DNA from 3 places in the Paenibacillus sp. FSL H8-0175 genome. Region 1 is predicted to be linked to each of the others. Evidence: riboswitches for the same ligand, from Rfam matches in the RefSeq annotation. Region 1 holds a riboswitch; each other region holds the start of a gene.
The links. A riboswitch is a leader RNA that binds a small molecule or an ion and turns the genes downstream of it on or off. The one in region 1 is predicted to bind cyclic di-GMP.
Positions count from the first base shown of each region.

Region 1 (6,498 bases):
GATTCTAAACGGAGATTATCCCAAGTCCACCAGGAATATTCGTCTTCTTTGTCACTGCAATATAAACAGCGAACCGTTTGCAGCTTCAATTCATTCGTTCCTATCTTCAATTGCTCCTTGGGAATATATAATTCATAGGTCTTTTGAAAGTTATATTCGCTTTCTGTGCCAGCAACGCCCGCAATTTGAATGATCCCCGACAATTGATGATTGGAGAACACACTCATTTGCGGCACGGATTTATAAGCATCCAGAATACCTACGCTAAATAAGACCCCATTCTCCGGGATCTTATTTAGCTGATAGGTGATCGTTAATTCCGGCTGGGTCTTTCCATTCAAGCCTGCAGGCAAGCTCTGAAGAGCCGATGATTTGAGCACCGAAGAAGTAACATTAAATTCCTTCTTGCTGCCAGAAGTGCCACTCGCAGCGAATTCAGCTGCTGAGCCATCATGTTGTCCCAGATTCCAGATCACAGTACCATCCGGTATTTCTGCTGCAGCATCAGTTCCTGCAGATAGTCTCGGTATATTGGCACCTACCTTATAATCGTTTGTCCTATTCGTTCCGAAGACAGAGACAGACAACAGAAACAAGACGGTTAATGCGGCGAATTTTAGTAATAACAGTAATGGTTTGTTTGCAGATATCTTATTTTTTCTATTAGATATTCTCCTCGTTATTCCCATCCATAGGTCCTCTCTTTCTTCCGGAATGTCTTACCCTATCATTTCATTAGATTAAGGAAGGAACAATGCCCCTTGTGGAATTACCTGCTGCTTCTGGCTGGAACTCTCCCATAGCAAACGAAGATTGGCATCTCCTTCATTCTCATAATATTCAATTTGGATATCATAAAGCGTTCCGGCTGTGAGTGGGATACTTCCTTTATGAAGGGTTGCACTTTGATTTTTCCAATTGTCGATGATCAGCTTTCCGTAAATCCAGACACGGACTCCATCATCAGAGGATGCCGAAATCGTATATTTTTCACTGAATTTGGGTTTGAGTTTCCCTTTCCAGCGTACAGAAAAGTGATCTTCATTTATCTCTGAGGCAGGAGACCCACCATGCCAATTAAAATCAATCTTACGGTCATTGCGGATAAGTACCGCTTCTCCCTCTAAATCAGTATTGTTATAGTATTCTCCAGTTAAACCCGTTAGGGTTACCGGAGTTACGGGTGCTATCGAAGGATCTCCTGTTGTGAGAACATAGTCCTCTCTTGATACTATAAACGAGTCTTTCATAAAGCTTTTAATTGACTGTAGCGTATTATTTTCTGTCAGTAATTTTCCCCAGGTCATCATATAGACCCATTTATTTTGTTTCTCAGTTAATATATCCGGGTTCGGCAGTTGCCCACTCTCCCCGATTCCGATAGGTTTACCCTCGGCCAATGCGAGCAGATCCTCATAGTAGGACTGTTTATAATCGTTATTGTAGATATCCGCAGCCAGAACATCGAGTTTATCCCCACCGGGATAATATGCAGCATATGGATCTGACCATTCATTCGGCGCATTCGGATTCCACACCCACAGTAGATTATTTAGCTTGTGTGTGTTTACAAAACGATCATAGACAATACTCCACAGCTCTGAAAAATTGTCCTTTTTCCCCCACCAAAACCAACCACCATTCATTTCATGGTAAGGTCGCCATAAGACCGGAACTCCGGCATCACGCAGCTGACCCAAATATCCAGCAACCTCGTCTAGATCTGAGATTAGCCTCTTATACTGAGCTGTCCCAGGTGTAACATAAGCATTAAATTTCTCTTGACTGAGACTTCTGTTTACATTGGACCACTCTGGAGAGGTTCCCGGTAAGCTCTGATGGAAGGTCATCGCTACAATGCCACCCTCTTGATGCCATTCAATTGCACTGTCTATAACAGCTTGCCGCTGTTCTGCGATCGTCTCTTCGGATTGATTATTAATCGCCCCTAATTCATAACCATGTAGAACAGCATTTTGTCCCGAAGTATTCTTCAGCTTATGAACCAGTTCATCTGGACTTTCTAGATAATCATGCTGGCCGGACAAGATCCCTTTGCCACGTAGATTTACCAAATTACTTAGCAGTTGCTTGGCTTCTTCAGAAGCCGAAGGATTACTTGGTATAGCTGGAGGTAGGGAGGAAGAAACACTCATAGCCTTCGGAAGACTTTTAACCTCTCCCCAAGGCAGCAAGGAAAAAATAATAAAGACCGGTAACATAGTAAACAACAATCTGTTTTTCTTATAATATTTACGCAAATAAATCCTCCTTTCGGTAGCTGTACTGCCTCCACAGGTGTTAAAAACATACCTGTTATCGGACAATCGTCTTCTGACCTAATGAGGACTATAGCTTAGTAGCTCTGCAATAACGCAGAGCCACTAAGGATCGACCTTTAATTTTCATCAATCAGGAGACATCCGGAAGAAAAAGTGCACTTGCTGGAACTGTCTCTTTAGCTTGACTAGCACTTTCCCACATCAAGCGGACTCTCGCATCGCCTTCATTCTCGTAATACTCCACCTTGATATCATATAGCTGGCCAGCCTTCAGCGTTATAGTGCCCTTACGCTCAGTACCACTTTGCTTAGTCCAACTATCAATCACGGATTCCCCATTCACCCAGACACGGATACCATCATCTGAGGTAGTGTAAAATGTATATTGCTCATTATATAATGGCTTAATTTTACCGCTCCAACGTATGGAGAACCGATCAATCCCGAGGGCGGCATCCGGGGAGCCTTGCCGCCAATTGAAATCGATTATTGCATCAGTTCTGTTAAGAGCTGCTGCTCCCGACAATTGCATGTTGTTGTAATACTCTCCTGCAAGCCCCTTCGCGAGAGGAATTGCTGCCTCCCCCTCTTCTTCAGAAGGTGCCGGCGCTGGTGCGGCGCTAGGTGTCGGTGCCAGACCAGTATTTAATTTATCTCTGGTCAGGGTATAGTTGCTATTCATAAATGTTTTGATTGTGTCTGCACTGTTATTCTCGTAAAGCATTTTTCCCCAGCTCATCATATACGTCCATTTACTTTGCGATTGCTGAAGCTTCTCCAGATTAGGCATTTCACCATTTTCCCCGATCGCAATCGGTTTGCCTGCGGCTAGACTCAATAAGCTGTCATAGTATTTTTGCTGGTAATCATTTTCGTATATATCTGCTGCCAGAATATCTACTTTATCAGCACCTGGATAAGTTAGCGCATAAGGATCTGACCAAACATTGGGAGCATTCGGACTCCATACCCATAACAAATTATTTAATTTATGAACGTTAACAAAACGGTCATACATAATATTCCATAGTGTAGAAAAGTTATTTTTCTTCCCCCACCAGAACCAGTTCCCGTTCATTTCATGATAGGGTCTCCAAAGCACCGGAACATTGGCATCGCGCAAGCTTTTTAAAGAGACGGCCACCTTATCAAGCTCAGCGATCAGATTGTTATATTGCTTGGTACCCGGTGTAACGTAACTATCGAACTCACTCTGGCTAAGTGTTTTTTTCACATTATCCCAGTCATAAGAGGTGCCCGGCAGGTTAGCATGAAAAGTCATAGCTACGATCCCGCCCGCTTTATTCCAGTTGATGGCGCTATTCACCACATTTTGACGTTGCCAAGCCATCGTTGCTTCGGACTGGCCACTGATCGCACCCATTTCATAACCGTGAAGAGCCGCATATTGTCCGCTGGTTCCCTTCAGCATATTGTTAATTTCATCTGGACTTTCTAAATAGTCATGTTGACCGGCAATAATACCTTTTCCTGAGATCGAGTAAAAATAGTTAAGCAGCTTTACGGCTTCAGGTGAGGCACCTGGGGTAACTGGCGTTCCAGAATTTGAAGCAGCTATGACAACAGACGGCGAAATTCCAACAGCAAGCGGAAGTGCAGTCAGAAACAGGACGAGTGACAGAAATGCACCAAACAATCGATACGTACGGTAAGCTTTCAAAATAATCTCCCTTTCGGTAGCCAGGCTGCCACTCTTTCGAAGGCCCTATAGCTTTGCGTCCCTACCTTTCGATAGGTTTGCCTTTTCAATTTAAGAGAAATAATCTCTCTTACCGTAAGTATCGACGACAATTAATGATATATTTAGTGTTTTTATGACTTTTTTTGATAATTGAGTCAATTTACCTGTTTCAAGAAAATTTGAATTGGTTAAATAGATAGGTTAGACCTATGAAATGAATTGTTGTAGTTCTATATCATTCCAGTCTAAAGTAATACGTATGTTATCTTCTTCTACTAATTCAGACCCCGTCTGTACCTCTATAAACTCAACATCCGTCAAAGCAAGGATCGCGTGCTTCGTTCCTTCCGGTATACGTACCACGTCCCCAGCCTTCACATTATGTTTTTTCTCATTCAGCACAATACTAGCTTCGCCGCTGACGATTGTCCAAATTTCACTACGCTTGCGATGTAATTGATAGCTGATATTATTCCCCTCGGATATAAAAATCCGTTTGGTCAGCACTTCATTGCCTTCATCATATTTCACATAATCAATAACTTTGTAATGACCCCAACGGCGTTCCTCGTACATCGGTCTTTGTTCAAAGGTCTTCAGCACTTCTTTAATCCGTGGGCTCTCAGCTTTATGGGTAACTAGAATTCCATCCGGGCTAGCCGCAATGATCAGATCCTTCGCACCAATTACCGTTATCGGAATGTCCAGCTCATTAATCAAGCAAGTCCCCTCAGAATCCGCCGTCACAAAACCTTTTCCTACATGCTTGCTGCTCATTTCCTCTGTCAGCGTATTCCACGTTCCAAGATCCTTCCAGAATCCATCATACGGCTGCACCACAATATGTTCTTCTTTCTCCACCACTTCATAATCAAAGCTGATGGAAGACAATAGCTTATACTGCTTCTGCAATTCTTCATATCCTAAAGGCAACCCTTTACGCTGCAAAATATCTAACAAGTACCCTAAGCGGAAGGCAAACACTCCGCAATTCCACAAGGCATTTTGTTCGATGAGCTGTTCTGCTTGTATGCGGTCTGGTTTCTCTTGAAAGTGACTCACCTTCATAAAACCATTTTCCCCCGCCTCTTCGGTGGTAGGAATAATATATCCGTATTTCTCTGAGGCATGTTCAGGAACAACACCCATTAGAGCCAGATTTGCTCCACTTTCCAGCATGGTCTCCTCAAGCATAGCTATGGTATCGAAAAAGGATGCTTCTACATAAGGGTCAACAGGCAATATTGCTACCGTCTCCGCTGGAGAAACACCTGCCACTGAATAAAGATAGGTAGCTGTTAAGGCGATAGCCGGAAAAGTATCCCGACGCTCCGGTTCAACGATAATCGGCACATGACTTCCCAGTTGGCTTTGTATCATTTCTACTTGGCCGCGGCCGGTGGCCAGATAAGATGATTCTGCCATCCCTGCTTCCTCCAGCTGTCTCCAGACACGTTGTACCATGGATTCTGGTTCACCTTGAGGGCTTTCAAGTACCTTTAGAAATTGCTTTGAACGTGAGTCGTTGGACAACGGCCATAACCGTTTACCTGAACCGCCTGATAGAAGTACCATTTTCATAGAATGAACCCTCCTTGAATTATGGAAATCGAGCATATTTGAATTGTTATCAAAACGTCAGCTTCCACTTAGCCTTATTTCGAGCGGATGCACTAAAAAAATTTGTTAGGTAGAAACCACTCCAAGGGATTTTGGACTTCCGATCGCTGTTATCCTCAGATTTCCTGATTGAACCGCTTCTCGCGGTAGAAATCCGAGGATAGCATATGCTTTCGAAGCTAGCTTTCCTACGGAAATCTTTCGGGCGAACACTCCGTTTCTACAGTTCCAAATTCCCTTTCCGTTCTTCACCTAACCAACTTCTTCTTAATACTTGATCCGTGCGTACCGGACTGTACCAGCCGGAAGCAAGCACGTTTTTCTAAAGATTTGCTTCTGCTCCGGGGGAGGCAGCTGCAACTGCAAGAACAACTGCAACTACAAGAGCAAGACTAATTGCCACCACAGAGACAGAGACAATGACAACTACAACTACAAATGCTACTGCTACTGCGGTATATAATCAGAGTACCTAACTTTATAAATTGCTTAGAACCTTAAAATAAGGGAACGAAGTGGCGGAGGGGAATTTTGGAACTGTAAGAGCGATAGCGTCCGCCTTTGTCTGCGGATTTCTACCGCTATCAGCGGTTAAAATCAGGAAATCTGCAGACAACAGCGGCTGGAAGTCCAAACATTCACCGCAGTTGCGACTGACACTTAACACAAATCATTAAACTGCTCCAGCCACACTAGCAGAATAACCGCTCAATCCACCCATCTGCGGGCGGCCGACAGAATGATAAACGAGGCCGGTACCCTCGATTTGCTCCTTGGAATACACGTTGCGTCCATCGATCAGCACCCCATTGCGCATGCTTTTCGACAGCTGATGCAGATCAATGTCCTTCAGTAGGCTCCAATCGGTCAAGAGGCATACGGCATCGCTGCCCT
Region 1 is NZ_CP150299.1:1,157,502-1,163,999, reverse strand. Features, by position in the region: gene MHH46_RS04980 (discoidin domain-containing protein) at 1-689, opposite strand, end outside; gene MHH46_RS04975 (glycosyl hydrolase) at 741-2,261, opposite strand; gene MHH46_RS04970 (glycosyl hydrolase) at 2,413-3,963, opposite strand; cyclic di-GMP riboswitch class I at 3,976-4,055, opposite strand; gene MHH46_RS04965 (sugar phosphate nucleotidyltransferase) at 4,192-5,565, opposite strand; gene MHH46_RS04960 (UDP-glucose/GDP-mannose dehydrogenase family protein) at 6,278-6,498, opposite strand, start outside.

Region 2 (6,498 bases), 1.3 Mb from region 1:
GGCTATAGTTCTAATCTTCGTGGTCGTATTTCCATCACTATCTGTTACTGTGTAAGTGATTGGATACTTTCCGGCCCGGTTGAATTTAACTTGCTCTTGGCCTGTGACCTTCACTTGAGCCGTCAAGTCACCGTCTTCCGAATCCATTGCCGAATAGCTTTCACTGATATCAATCGCTTGGCCCACTTTGGTTGAGACAGATTTAGGTATGGTAAGCTCTGGTGTATTGTTCAAGATCATAAACTTCGCATCAGCAAAATCACCGTGATCTGAAGCATTTCCGTTACCTGCATTATCTAACACCAGCTTCAATTCACTTACATCCTTAACAGGTATCCGCGCAAGCTTGGCTTCTGTACCAAATTTCATCAGTCCGCTGTTATAAACCTCTGCCCCATCGGCAAAAATTTTGAAAATTACACTGGAGTTGCTTTGCTCAGGGATATTTCTATCAACCCCTACATACGTTTCAAAATATTCATAGTTTGCACCTGCCAGATTATACACGATTTCAGAGCTGGCATGGGTTCCTAAGCCCTTAGCGAACTCTTTGACCTCGCCATTTACCAGCAGCTTAATCGGATTGTTAGAGCTAGCCTTATCTTTTCGAACCACATTATAATCCGTTTTTGCCGATTGCCAATCTATATCACTCAGGTATTTACTAGCGCTGTATACAACAATCTTTCTGGCCTGCACAGCGGAGTTCCCATCTGAGTCTGTAACTGAAAACTCGACGTTGTAAGTCCCTGTTTTGCTTGATGTGAATCCATTTGAATGCACTTCAACGGCTCCAATTAAGTTACCATCTTCCGTATCAAAAGCTGTTACATCGCTCAACACATCAAATTCGCTGTTCAGCTTAACGAAGGTTGTCTCTTCCGGTACTGTAATGGTAGGTTTGCTTGAATTATTCGAGAACTTCGCATCCGCCCATACCGTATGGTCTGAAGCATTGCCATCCTTAGCATCTGTTGTAACCAGCTTCACCTCTCTTGCGCCAGTCACAGGGATTTTCACAAATTGATGTTCTGTTCCTGCCCGGAAAACATCACTCTCAAATTTCTGTTCTCCATCCACATACACTGCAAAAGTAGCCGAGGAAGGTTTCCCTTTCATGGCTTGATCAATCCCAATGTAGCTTTCAAAGAAGTCGTAACCCTTACCTTCAATATCGTAAACTACCTCAGAGTTGGCATGAACACCAATCCCTTTCGCGTACGTCGCAGCCAACCCTTGGCGAACAAGGGTTATGATTCCCCCGGAAACGGCTTTATCTTTCTTTAATTCACCCCAGCCTACAACGACTGACTTGGCATTGAGATCGGAAATATAGGCGTAGTCGCTCGTTACCGTAACCTGTGTGGTTTTCGTTTCCGTAACCCCTTCGCTTTTCACTTCATATACAATTTCGTAGTTGCCTTTTTGCGTTACATCAACGTTATTGGCTTTCAGAGAGACATCTGCAGTAATATCGTTTCCTAGATAGTTAGCCGCTTTTACATAGCTCATCGGATCAAAGGTTTGATTAAGCTTTAAAGTGAGCTGATCTTCAACAGACAAGGCTGGCTTAAAGGCTTTAACCTGTACGGGCTTCAGTGGGTTCAGCTTTTTATCATAACCGACGATCTTGTACGTATAGTTGATACTCGCATCTACATTCTGATCCACAAATTGCTCAGTTCCTGTAAAACCAACTAACACATCATTTCTATACACTTCATATCCTAAAAAGTCTTGCTTAAGCTCTTTATCTATACTGAAACTTAACGTGTTCGTTCTAGCCGTGGTGTTAGGTGTGATATTAACCTTAATGGCCAGATTTTTATCCGCTATTCCAGTTCCCTCATAATTAATCACCGAGTTATTTAAATACCATAACTTTTGCGGTGCCGGATACTTGGCTACTTTCGCTTTTGTCTCAGGATTCACAGTGAAGCCATGTCTGGCAAAATAGCTGCTTAAATCTAATCCCAGTACTTCGGAGGAGAACTCCACCAAATACTGCTGCTTAGAATTGTCACCGTTGGTAAGGATGACCTTCCGCTCCCGATATAGCTTGGTCAGCTCTGTCCAGTATCCGGGATGTGCCAGCTCCAGCTGCCAATAGGCTCCGAGTTGTGCAAATAAGCCCTGCTGATTCATAACCACTTTGTTTTCTTCGAGGACATATTTATAGATATCTGATTCATACGGTATACGATTATCTATCGAATTCGCCGCGACAGACATAAACATAGACACCATATTATTAGTTACTTCGCCATATTCCCGTTCACCCATAGCCAAGCGATGCCCGATTTCGTGATTCAGTCCCCAGCCCGGATAAGCTTTGTTAAAATCACCTAACATGGTTCCTACTGTTCCAAGTTGGATCCCTGTATGATCTCCCGCTGCATACATCGCACCATAAGGCTGCATCAAGCGAATATTCTCACGAATTAGCTTGGCATCATGAATCTCGCTACTGCCATCCAGGCCATAGAAGGCAAAAATACTCTTCATCCAGGTGTCATACCCAGTTACGGTGTCCAGCGGGTTATTTCCTTGCGTAATATATTTGTTGTACGCCTCCGTCGCCGTTCCTGTGAAAATAACATGATCGCTGGCCAGTTCTACCACATCTATGAGTTTACGATCTTGAACATTTGGATGAGCCGCTTTATCTTCGTCCAGTCTTTGTTTGTATGTGATTAAGAAGGTTTTGAATTGTTCTGGATCCGTGGTCTTGGTCATAAAAGGAATCTTTTCTAAACCTTCGAAGCGGATCAATGGCGCTTTCCCTTGTTCCTCTGCTGTATAGGGATTTACGATATAAACGGTGCCGCCCTTAGTCACTTCATGTGCATAATAACTATTCATAGCAAATTCAGGAACGGTTATAATGTTCTTACCTGGACGCAATTGCACACCTCTAGCCCAAACATTCCAAGCGGCCTCTTGTTGAGAAAAGACTAAAGAAGGTAGCTTATCGTTAGAAGCTGCATCCACATAAACGTTGATCGTATCTCCAGGCATTGCAACGAGACCTGTAGGCTGGTTGTTCGTACCAAAACCAATTCTCAGGTTTTCCTGCGCATGCTTTTTCATATCTCCACGTTGTTCCGCCTCAATGATGGTGCCTTCGGTTTGAACTTCACCATTCACTAGCCTCTTAGCTAAATCCAAAGAATCTTTCAGGATTGGATAGAGCGGATGTACTTTTGCCGCTTCTTCTAATTCGTTGATTGCTTCGACGCTATTATAAGCAGGCACAACCGCACTCATCGTTCCATCTGTGAAAATACCATTTACAGCTTCGCTTACTTTATCTTCTGTATAAAATCTAAATTCAGCCGCAAAAGGTCTGTTGATATTAGCTTTTGTGAACTTAAATTTTAATCTTTTAAACTTCGTCGGTTCGAATTTAAATTCCAGAAAGTCATTGGTACTAATCGCGGTTCCGCTAGATACAAGTTGGAAGGTCTCTCCTTTACTCGTCTCTGATGCATAGATTTCAAAAGCCTCTGGGAATCCTTTGCGGTTATCTCTAGCCAAAAAAGCCACTCTGTCCAGCACTTCCGCTTGCGCTAGTTCAAACACGACTTCATTCGTGAAGCTTGCATCATTGTTTTTGTTCGTTTCCCAATGCGTAGTGGGCTGGTCATCCAGCATATATTCAGGCTTCGTACCTGGGTAGCTTCCACCGTTCACCGTTACTTTTGATACGTTTGCATTCGGCATTCTATAAGCTTGGCTATAGGCATTTTCATAGGCTGTTCCATACCCTTTTAGCTTCGAAACCTTGGCTGCCGTTGCCTCTACCTGATGGTTCTTCAAAAGGATCTTTGCATTCTCTATCTCTTCTTTAAACTGCGCATACAGTGGATGTGCCTGCACTTCATTCTCTAAAGCTGTTAATTTCTCTGTCGTATTAAAGGCAGCACTAACTTGGCTCAAGGTATCATCTGTAAATAATTTTTTCATTTTAGCAGAGACACTATCCTCTTTATAAAAAGAAAACTCAGCCGCACTCGCCCAATCTTGGTTCGCTTTTTTGAAGACAAATTTAAGTCTCTTAAAAGCCGTAGGTGCGAACTGAATCTCCACTACATCACCGGTTGAGCCTGTATATTCTCCAGAAGACACGAGCGTAAAATCACCCGCATCGGTAGTGGAGCCGTAGATATCAAATTCTTGAGCAAAACCTTTACCTTTCGCACCGGATTGCCTAGCCGCGTATACCATTCTATTTAATTCAGTGGACTCATTGAAAACAAACACAACCTCATTCGTAAACGTTGAACTATTCGGTTTGCCAGTCTCCCAATGCGTGCTCATATCCCCATCCATAGCCTTAGCTATAGGCGAGCCTGAGTAGTTGCCACCGTTATTTGTGATGGATTTAATATTTGCTGGATTCATTCTAAAAACCTCATTATAGGCATTTAGAGCATCCTTGCCGTACAGCTCAAACGGAATAACCGAGGCGTTGCTTAATAAGTTAACCTTACTTTGCGCCACTGTTTTTGTTACATTTACCTTGCTTGCCTCACTTGCTAAAGCATAACCTGCCTCACTCGAAAAACTGGCCAACATGGCCGCCGATGTAGCGATCGCAATCATTTTCTTCATCTCTTCTTACCCCCAGATGTCATATGAATCTCTCCAGTGCCCAAAAATGGGCACAAAAAAAACTACCCCAAAAGAGTAGCTTGATTGCGTATAAAGTCGCCTAAAAATTAAGACTTAATTTTTATTAAACCTTAACAAGCATAAACGCCTTCGGCGTCCTTATAAGGACGGTAAGCGTTTAAGCGAGAAATATAAGATATTAAGTATAGTTTTATAACTTATACTTTCTTATATTTTAACAAAAAGCGTTACGCACTCTTTGGCAGCTGGCTGACAATAGTTATGATAACCTTAGTCCCTATAGCTTTGCGTCCCTACATTTCCATAGGTTTGCCTATGAAGTTTCGAATACATTCAAAGAGTAACATAAGCCTAGATCTGATCGCATGATTAATTGGTATGAAATGAGTATAGGTAATTGCAATTAGTTTTTCTTATGTGATAGATATTATTTATCGACTATCCCGGAAGAGAAGGACATCCTTTAGGACTGTAGGTCTACTTAACTCTCCGATCCAAACAAACCCCGGAACCAATTCCACACATCGCCCGTGACGGGAATTAATCCGAAACCATGTTCGCCAACTACGATTACACCATATGCCCATTGTCCGATAGCTATGGCACCCCCAGCGATCCTGCCTATCGCTATCGCACCAAACGCCGTATCCCCTATGGCGATGGCCCCCAACGCTTTTTCCGCGATTGCGATCGCTCCTACAGCCACGCCTGCAATCGCAATCGCTCCCACTGCGAAGCCAAGCCAGCTAAGTGCTATTGCTCCGATCGCTAACCACATTCCCAGTGATATTGCTCCTAAGGATAATACGCCCACGCTTATCGCACCTATGGAAATCAAGCCAACAGCTACATCTCCAATAGCGATTAATCCAACGGCTGTCTTCACACGGGGTTTACCTCCACGGCCATACGCTTGACCTGAGTATCGCCCTAGATTACTGCGAATACTGATGACCGGAAATGAGGGAGAAGGCCATTGATAATCAATCTCTCGTCCATCAAAGCCCCTAGAATCCGCCCAGCGCGTTACAAATTGATGCCATTTCATATCTATCCCGTCCCCCTTTTCAAATTACCTAAATTATACAACCCCGGGGGTTGGCTGTACTCAGACTCTGACCTGAAATTCATCTCATCCTCTGGACGGATATATACTCATTAGGATTACTGTTTGGGAATAGGATCAGGCTTTCCAAATAAATAGCCCTGAAACAACTGATAACCACTCTGCTTAAGCCATTCAAAGTCCTCTCTAAACTCCACACCTTCTGCTAAAGGAACGGATTGGATTTCTAAAGCTTTTTCTAAAAATTGCTTTGCTATTTTCTGTTTGTTCAGATCGCTGGACACACCCTGAACATATTTCATATCCAGCTTCATGTAATGGGGTTTAAGCTCCAATAACATCTCGATCGTGCTGAAGCCCTCACCAACATCATCTAAAGCGTATTCAAATCCCCGATCCTTGTAATATGTCAAAATAGCTTTCAAATGAGCGAGATCATCCACTTTCTCCGTCTCAACAACTTCAAAGACAAAAAGAGAAGGATCGACGCCTAATTGATTGGCCAGTTCAACGGTTGATCTTAAGCAGAACTCTGGAGCGTAGATCGACGTTGGGATAAAATTAATAAACGTTTTTTTATTTAAGGGTGCAGCATATTTTACAGCCGTCATTCTACATAACCGGTCTAAAGCATATAAACGCCCACGATTCCGTGCCGCCGCAAAAATCTCATTAGGATAGATAAGAGATCCGTCTTCTTTTTTAAATCTGGATAGGAGCTCGTATGCAAAAATCTCTTCCCTTACGTTCACAATCGGTTGGAAGTAGCAAGTAACAAGACCCTTAGTGATAACCTC
Region 2 is NZ_CP150299.1:6,997,883-7,004,380, forward strand. Features, by position in the region: gene MHH46_RS31045 (NPCBM/NEW2 domain-containing protein) at 1-4,614, opposite strand, end outside; cyclic di-GMP riboswitch class I at 4,873-4,959, opposite strand; gene MHH46_RS31050 (hypothetical protein) at 5,117-5,683, opposite strand; gene MHH46_RS31055 (EAL domain-containing protein) at 5,800-6,498, opposite strand, start outside.
Region 2: another riboswitch for cyclic di-GMP. It lies ahead of MHH46_RS31045 (NPCBM/NEW2 domain-containing protein); the one in region 1 lies ahead of MHH46_RS04970 (glycosyl hydrolase).

Region 3 (6,498 bases), 400 kb from region 1:
TCTTCGGAATCGGCGTAGCTTCGAAATGGATTGTGCTCTATGGAGGAGCAGGGCTGGCCATTATGCTGGCTATCTCCCTTTTTGAACGCTACAGAGAATACCAAGCCTCCGGACGCCTGCTGGCAGAGGGGAAGATTAAAGACAAGGAATTGCTGGGCACCTGTCGTGAAGCAGTAGATTCTTTTTGGAAAAAGACTATTATTACGTTGGCTAGTTGTATCGGGTTCTTTGTAATTATTCCAGTAATTATTTATAGCTTATCTTTTGTGCCGGGGTTATCTGCATCAGCAGAGGGCTTCACTATAAAAGGTTTGATTGATTCCCAAAAGAATATGTACAACTACCACAGCCAGCTTGTAGCTACACATCCTTTTGCTTCCTCATGGTGGCAATGGCCGTTTATGAAGAGACCGGTCTGGTTCTTTAGCGGCGGTGAAGGTTTGCCGGAAGGTCAGGTCAGCAGTATAGTGACTATGGGGAATCCGCTTATCTGGTGGACGGGTATTTTTGCGATGTTGGCAACGCTGTGGATTACGCTGAAACGTAAAGATAAGAACCTCTACATGATCTGGATCGCCTTCTTCTCGCAATATGTTCCGTGGATGCTTGTCCCAAGAGAAACATTTATTTACCATTATTTTGCTATGGTGCCATTTATGATTCTTGGTATTGTATATATAATGAAGTTGCTGGATAGTAAATTCCCTGAGGCCCGTTACGTACAGTATGTCTATGTAGCTGTTGCTTTGCTGCTCTTTATTGCTTTCTACCCGGTACTGTCAGGGATGCAGGTCAGTGGAGATTACGTGAAAGATATGCTGCGTTGGTTCCCAACTTGGGTTTTCTAGGATTTAATAAAAATCTATAAAATAAGTTTATGCATGCAGCGTTATTATGAAGTGTAGATGGATGTAACGCTCCAAAAAGCTTGTAGGAGGAATAAAGGTGAAAGCCAGATATAGTGTGATTGTACCCATGTTCAATGAGGAGCAAGTAATTAGCCATACTTATGAACGTTTGAAAAAAGTAATGGACGAGTGCGGCGATACTTATGAGCTGGTCTTTGTCAATGACGGCAGTCGTGATCGTTCCGCCCAGATGATTCGGGAGATCTGTGAACGAGACGAGCATGTCAAGCTGATTGACTTCTCGCGTAATTTCGGACATCAGGTAGCGATTACAGCTGGCATGGACTATGCCGAAGGTCAAGCGGTTGTTGTTATTGACGCTGATCTTCAGGATCCTCCGGAGGTCATTCTGCAAATGATCGAGAAGTGGAAAGAGGGCTACGACGTTGTATATGCGAAACGTCTGAAGCGCCACGGAGAAACGATGTTCAAAAAGGTCACCGCGAAGCTTTTTTACCGCCTGCTCAGCAGTATGACAAGTGTAGATATTCCTACGGATACAGGCGATTTCCGTCTTATTGACCGTAAGGTATGTGATGTCCTGCGGGGACTTAAAGAAAAGAACCGCTATGTCAGAGGTTTGGTGAGCTGGGTTGGCTTCAAGCAGACTATGGTGGAATATGAACGGGAAGAACGTTTTGCCGGAGAAACCAAATATCCGCTGAAGAAAATGATTCGTTTTGCGTTAGATGGCATCACCTCTTTTTCACATAAGCCGCTTAAGATTGCTACGTATATTGGATTCTTTCTTTCATTTTCTAGCTTTCTCTATTTATTTTTCGTCTTGTTCCAAAGGATATTTTTCACCTCCTGGACGGTTCCGGGCTGGGCTTCCATTGTAGGTGTCAATCTGCTCTTTAACGGTATTGTTCTGATGCTGTTGGGTGTGATTGGGGAGTATATCGGACGGATTTATGACGAGTCTAAAGATAGACCGCTATATATTGTTAGTGAGACTAAAGGCTACCAGAACGAAGAACAACTGGACCGCCGGAAGGACCACAATGATGTCAGATAAGAACTTGCGCGCTGCATTCATACAGTTCCTCAAATTTAATGCCGTAGGTTTGCTCAATACGCTTATTGATTTTGTGATTTTCACATTGTTGAATTCACTAGGGATGGTATACGCATTGGCGCAGGTGATCTCCTATAGTGCAGGCACGGCGAATAGCTTTATTTTGAATAAAAAAGTTACCTTTCGTGATCGCAACCGGGGGAATAAAGAAGGCTTCGACCGCGTACAGCTGGTCAAGTTTATCGTGCTGAATCTGGTAGTGCTCGGAATATCACTGTTGTTAATGCATCTGTTGACAGACAAACTAGGTATTCAAGTCTTGATCTCCAAGGTGCTGGTTACCTTTATCACGGTGATCATCAATTTCTTTGGAAGTCGTAAATGGGTATTTTAAACATTAATTTCAGGCAGAAGGAGTTGCTATGCTTAAAGGCAAGTAGCTGTTTCTGCTTGATTTGTATATAACCATAGAAACAATATACGGAGGTGAATAACATTGCGTAAATTCTCCTATCTACTCATACTGGCTGGGATACTTATCATGTTATATCCGACAGCTAACGAGTGGTACAACGACAGGCAGCAGGAGAAGTTATTAGAAACGGCTGAACTAAGCACTGCCGATAGTACTCCCCAGCCAGATCTAAAGAGCAGGTATGCTGAAGTTACTCAGCTGTTAGCAGAGGAATCGGTTCTGGATGCCCAGGCACAGCCCCAACCCCAAGAGACAGAAAAGCCTGAACCGGAGATTGAAGTCGGTGGCAAAGTAATCGCACTAATTGAAATCGATAAGATTGATTTGAAGCTGCCTGTATTAGAAGGGGCTACAAAAGCTAATATGAAACATGCTGCAGCCCATATGAAAGAAACGGCACCCCTTGGAGAGATCGGGAATGCTGCAATCGCGGCGCATCGGGCTAGAACTACGGGGCGTTTGTTTAACAGATTGAATGAGGTTGTTGTGGGGGATGTTATCACGGTAAAGACTAGTGATCAGGTGTTTAACTATGAGGTATACGATATTTCTGTTGTAGATCCGAGTGATGTCTCCGTTCTTGACGGGAATGACAAGGATAAGATTCTTACTCTGATTACATGTGATCCGCTAGTGAATCCAACGCATCGGCTGATTGTTCATGCCAAATTAACAAAAGGAGAATAGTGAATGACAAGAAAACACAAATACCGGGAGATATTTATAAAATAATGGGTAATCTAGTAAATTAGGTCTTGTTCACAACTATAAATATGATAGTATTATACTATGAAAGCTAAACACGATAACGGCAAACCTTCCGAAAGGTAGGGACGCAAAGCTAAAGGGCCTTTTCCCGAAAGGATGGCAGCCAGCTACCGAATGAAGAGGCTTTTTTTGTTTGTTTCAAATGGATTCTATCAATTATATCTAGTAAAGCTAGAACAGATAGAGCTTATACGATAACGGCAAACCTATCGAAAGGTAGGGACGCAAAGCTAAAGGGCCTTCCCGAAAGGATGGCAGCCAGCTACCGAAAGGAGTTTTATCCGTGAAAAAGGTTTATTTTATGCTGGTGGCGTTGTTCGTCCTAATGACTTCAGTTCCGGTAAGTACAGCTCAAGCTGCAAGTGCAGATGCCAGCTGGTTGATTACATCCAAAGTGGCTCAAGGTGTTATTGGTATTAACTATGATATTCCGAAAGATAAAAGAATCAAACTCATGATCACCAAAGATAACAGCAGCTATACATATAACTTGTATGCTTCTGGACAAGCTGAGGACTTCCCTTTGCAACAAGGAAATGGGACGTATAAGGTTTCTGTTCTGGAGAACACAACCGGCAATAAATACAAAGCATTATATTCCGAAGTAGTAGACGTAACCATGAGTGACTCGAATTCCGTATATTTGGGCTCCGTACAGAATGTGAAATGGAGTTCTTCTGATAAAGCGATTGTCAAAGCTAAACAATTAGTACAAGGCAAAACAACAGACGAAGAGAAAGTTAAAGCGATCTATAACTATGTAGTTGCGAATGTACAATATGATTACTCTCTTGCTAATAGTGTAACTACTGATTATATTCCAAGCATCGATAAGACATTGACTACTAAAAAAGGGATTTGCTATGATTACGCTTCTCTTTTTGCCGCAATGCTGCGGAGTGTAGATGTTCCTGCTAAGTTGGTAATGGGGAATACAAGCTACGTTACGCAATATCATGCATGGAACGAAGTGTTGCTTAATGGGAAGTGGGTTACCATTGATACTACAGTGGATGCAGGACTTGCAAAGAGTGATAAGAAAACCGATTTAATTAAAGCCTCAAGCAAATATACTGCGGCAAAATACTATTAAGTTCGTCCCTAGAAACATAACTCTATTAAATAAACAACTGGCTTAATTATTAAGCCAGTTGTTTATTTTTATATTAGGGGTTGCTTTTCTATTAATAGTTGGGGTATTATAGGTAAGCGTTGTTAGACAGCGTACAGGCGATATAGACGAGGCTGATAAAAAGCTTCGAAAAATAAAGCTTGCATTTCTGAAAACAACATGATATATTATAAGAGTTGCTGCTGAGACATTAAACGGCGCCAACGAGAACTTGATCTTTGAAAACTGAACAACGAGTGAGTAGGAAATCACGCAAGTGAAATCCAAAATTAGAGAATTAATTTTCTCGTCAGATGTTTCAAAATGAGCATATCGCTCTTTTCAATACTAATTGGAGAGTTTGATCCTGGCTCAGGACGAACGCTGGCGGCGTGCCTAATACATGCAAGTCGAGCGGAGTTATTTTGAAAGCTTGCTTTCAAAATAACTTAGCGGCGGACGGGTGAGTAACACGTAGGCAACCTGCCCTTCAGACTGGGATAACTACCGGAAACGGTAGCTAATACCGGATAATTTCTTTTTTCTCCTGAGAGAAGAATGAAAGACGGAGCAATCTGTCACTGAGGGATGGGCCTGCGGCGCATTAGCTAGTTGGTGGGGTAACGGCCCACCAAGGCGACGATGCGTAGCCGACCTGAGAGGGTGAACGGCCACACTGGGACTGAGACACGGCCCAGACTCCTACGGGAGGCAGCAGTAGGGAATCTTCCGCAATGGGCGAAAGCCTGACGGAGCAACGCCGCGTGAGTGATGAAGGTTTTCGGATCGTAAAGCTCTGTTGCCAGGGAAGAACGTCCGGTAGAGTAACTGCTACCGGAGTGACGGTACCTGAGAAGAAAGCCCCGGCTAACTACGTGCCAGCAGCCGCGGTAATACGTAGGGGGCAAGCGTTGTCCGGAATTATTGGGCGTAAAGCGCGCGCAGGCGGCTATTTAAGTCTGGTGTTTAAACCTTGGGCTCAACCTGAGGTCGCACTGGAAACTGGGTGGCTTGAGTACAGAAGAGGAAAGTGGAATTCCACGTGTAGCGGTGAAATGCGTAGATATGTGGAGGAACACCAGTGGCGAAGGCGACTTTCTGGGCTGTAACTGACGCTGAGGCGCGAAAGCGTGGGGAGCAAACAGGATTAGATACCCTGGTAGTCCACGCCGTAAACGATGAGTGCTAGGTGTTAGGGGTTTCGATACCCTTGGTGCCGAAGTTAACACAGTAAGCACTCCGCCTGGGGAGTACGGTCGCAAGACTGAAACTCAAAGGAATTGACGGGGACCCGCACAAGCAGTGGAGTATGTGGTTTAATTCGAAGCAACGCGAAGAACCTTACCAGGTCTTGACATCCCTCTGAATCTGCTAGAGATAGCAGCGGCCTTCGGGACAGAGGAGACAGGTGGTGCATGGTTGTCGTCAGCTCGTGTCGTGAGATGTTGGGTTAAGTCCCGCAACGAGCGCAACCCTTAACTTTAGTTGCCAGCAAGTAATGTTGGGCACTCTAGAGTGACTGCCGGTGACAAACCGGAGGAAGGTGGGGATGACGTCAAATCATCATGCCCCTTATGACCTGGGCTACACACGTACTACAATGGCCGGTACAACGGGAAGCGAAGCCGCGAGGTGGAGCCAATCCCATCAAAGCCGGTCTCAGTTCGGATTGCAGGCTGCAACTCGCCTGCATGAAGTCGGAATTGCTAGTAATCGCGGATCAGCATGCCGCGGTGAATACGTTCCCGGGTCTTGTACACACCGCCCGTCACACCACGAGAGTTTACAACACCCGAAGTCGGTGGGGTAACCCGCAAGGGAGCCAGCCGCCGAAGGTGGGGTAGATGATTGGGGTGAAGTCGTAACAAGGTAGCCGTATCGGAAGGTGCGGCTGGATCACCTCCTTTCTATGGAGAATCGTTCTCTGCAATGAGAACATTCAAATCGGAAGCTAAGCTTCCAAAACTCAGGTTTAGGCCTGTTACTCACTCGTTGCTCAGTTTTGAGAGTTTAAGCTCTCAAGTAAGACTTGATCCTTGAAAACTGGATACCGAAACGAATTTGCGTTTTAGAACATCTTTTAGCAACTTGTGTAAACAAGTAAATGTTATTAGTGAGATGATTCCAAAGAGAATGTCATCGTATGATATTTTCCTGCGGAAGAATCAAGGTTAAGCTAATAAGAGCACACGGAGGATGCCTAGGCGCCAGGAGCCGA
Region 3 is NZ_CP150299.1:754,947-761,444, forward strand. Features, by position in the region: gene MHH46_RS03320 (phospholipid carrier-dependent glycosyltransferase) at 1-848, shown strand, start outside; gene MHH46_RS03325 (glycosyltransferase family 2 protein) at 946-1,926, shown strand; gene MHH46_RS03330 (GtrA family protein) at 1,913-2,320, shown strand; gene MHH46_RS03335 (class D sortase) at 2,423-3,088, shown strand; cyclic di-GMP riboswitch class I at 3,202-3,284, shown strand; cyclic di-GMP riboswitch class I at 3,359-3,439, shown strand; gene MHH46_RS03340 (transglutaminase family protein) at 3,453-4,262, shown strand; rRNA gene MHH46_RS03345 (16S ribosomal RNA) at 4,630-6,187, shown strand; rRNA gene MHH46_RS03350 (23S ribosomal RNA) at 6,450-6,498, shown strand, end outside.
Region 3: another riboswitch for cyclic di-GMP. It lies ahead of MHH46_RS03340 (transglutaminase family protein); the one in region 1 lies ahead of MHH46_RS04970 (glycosyl hydrolase).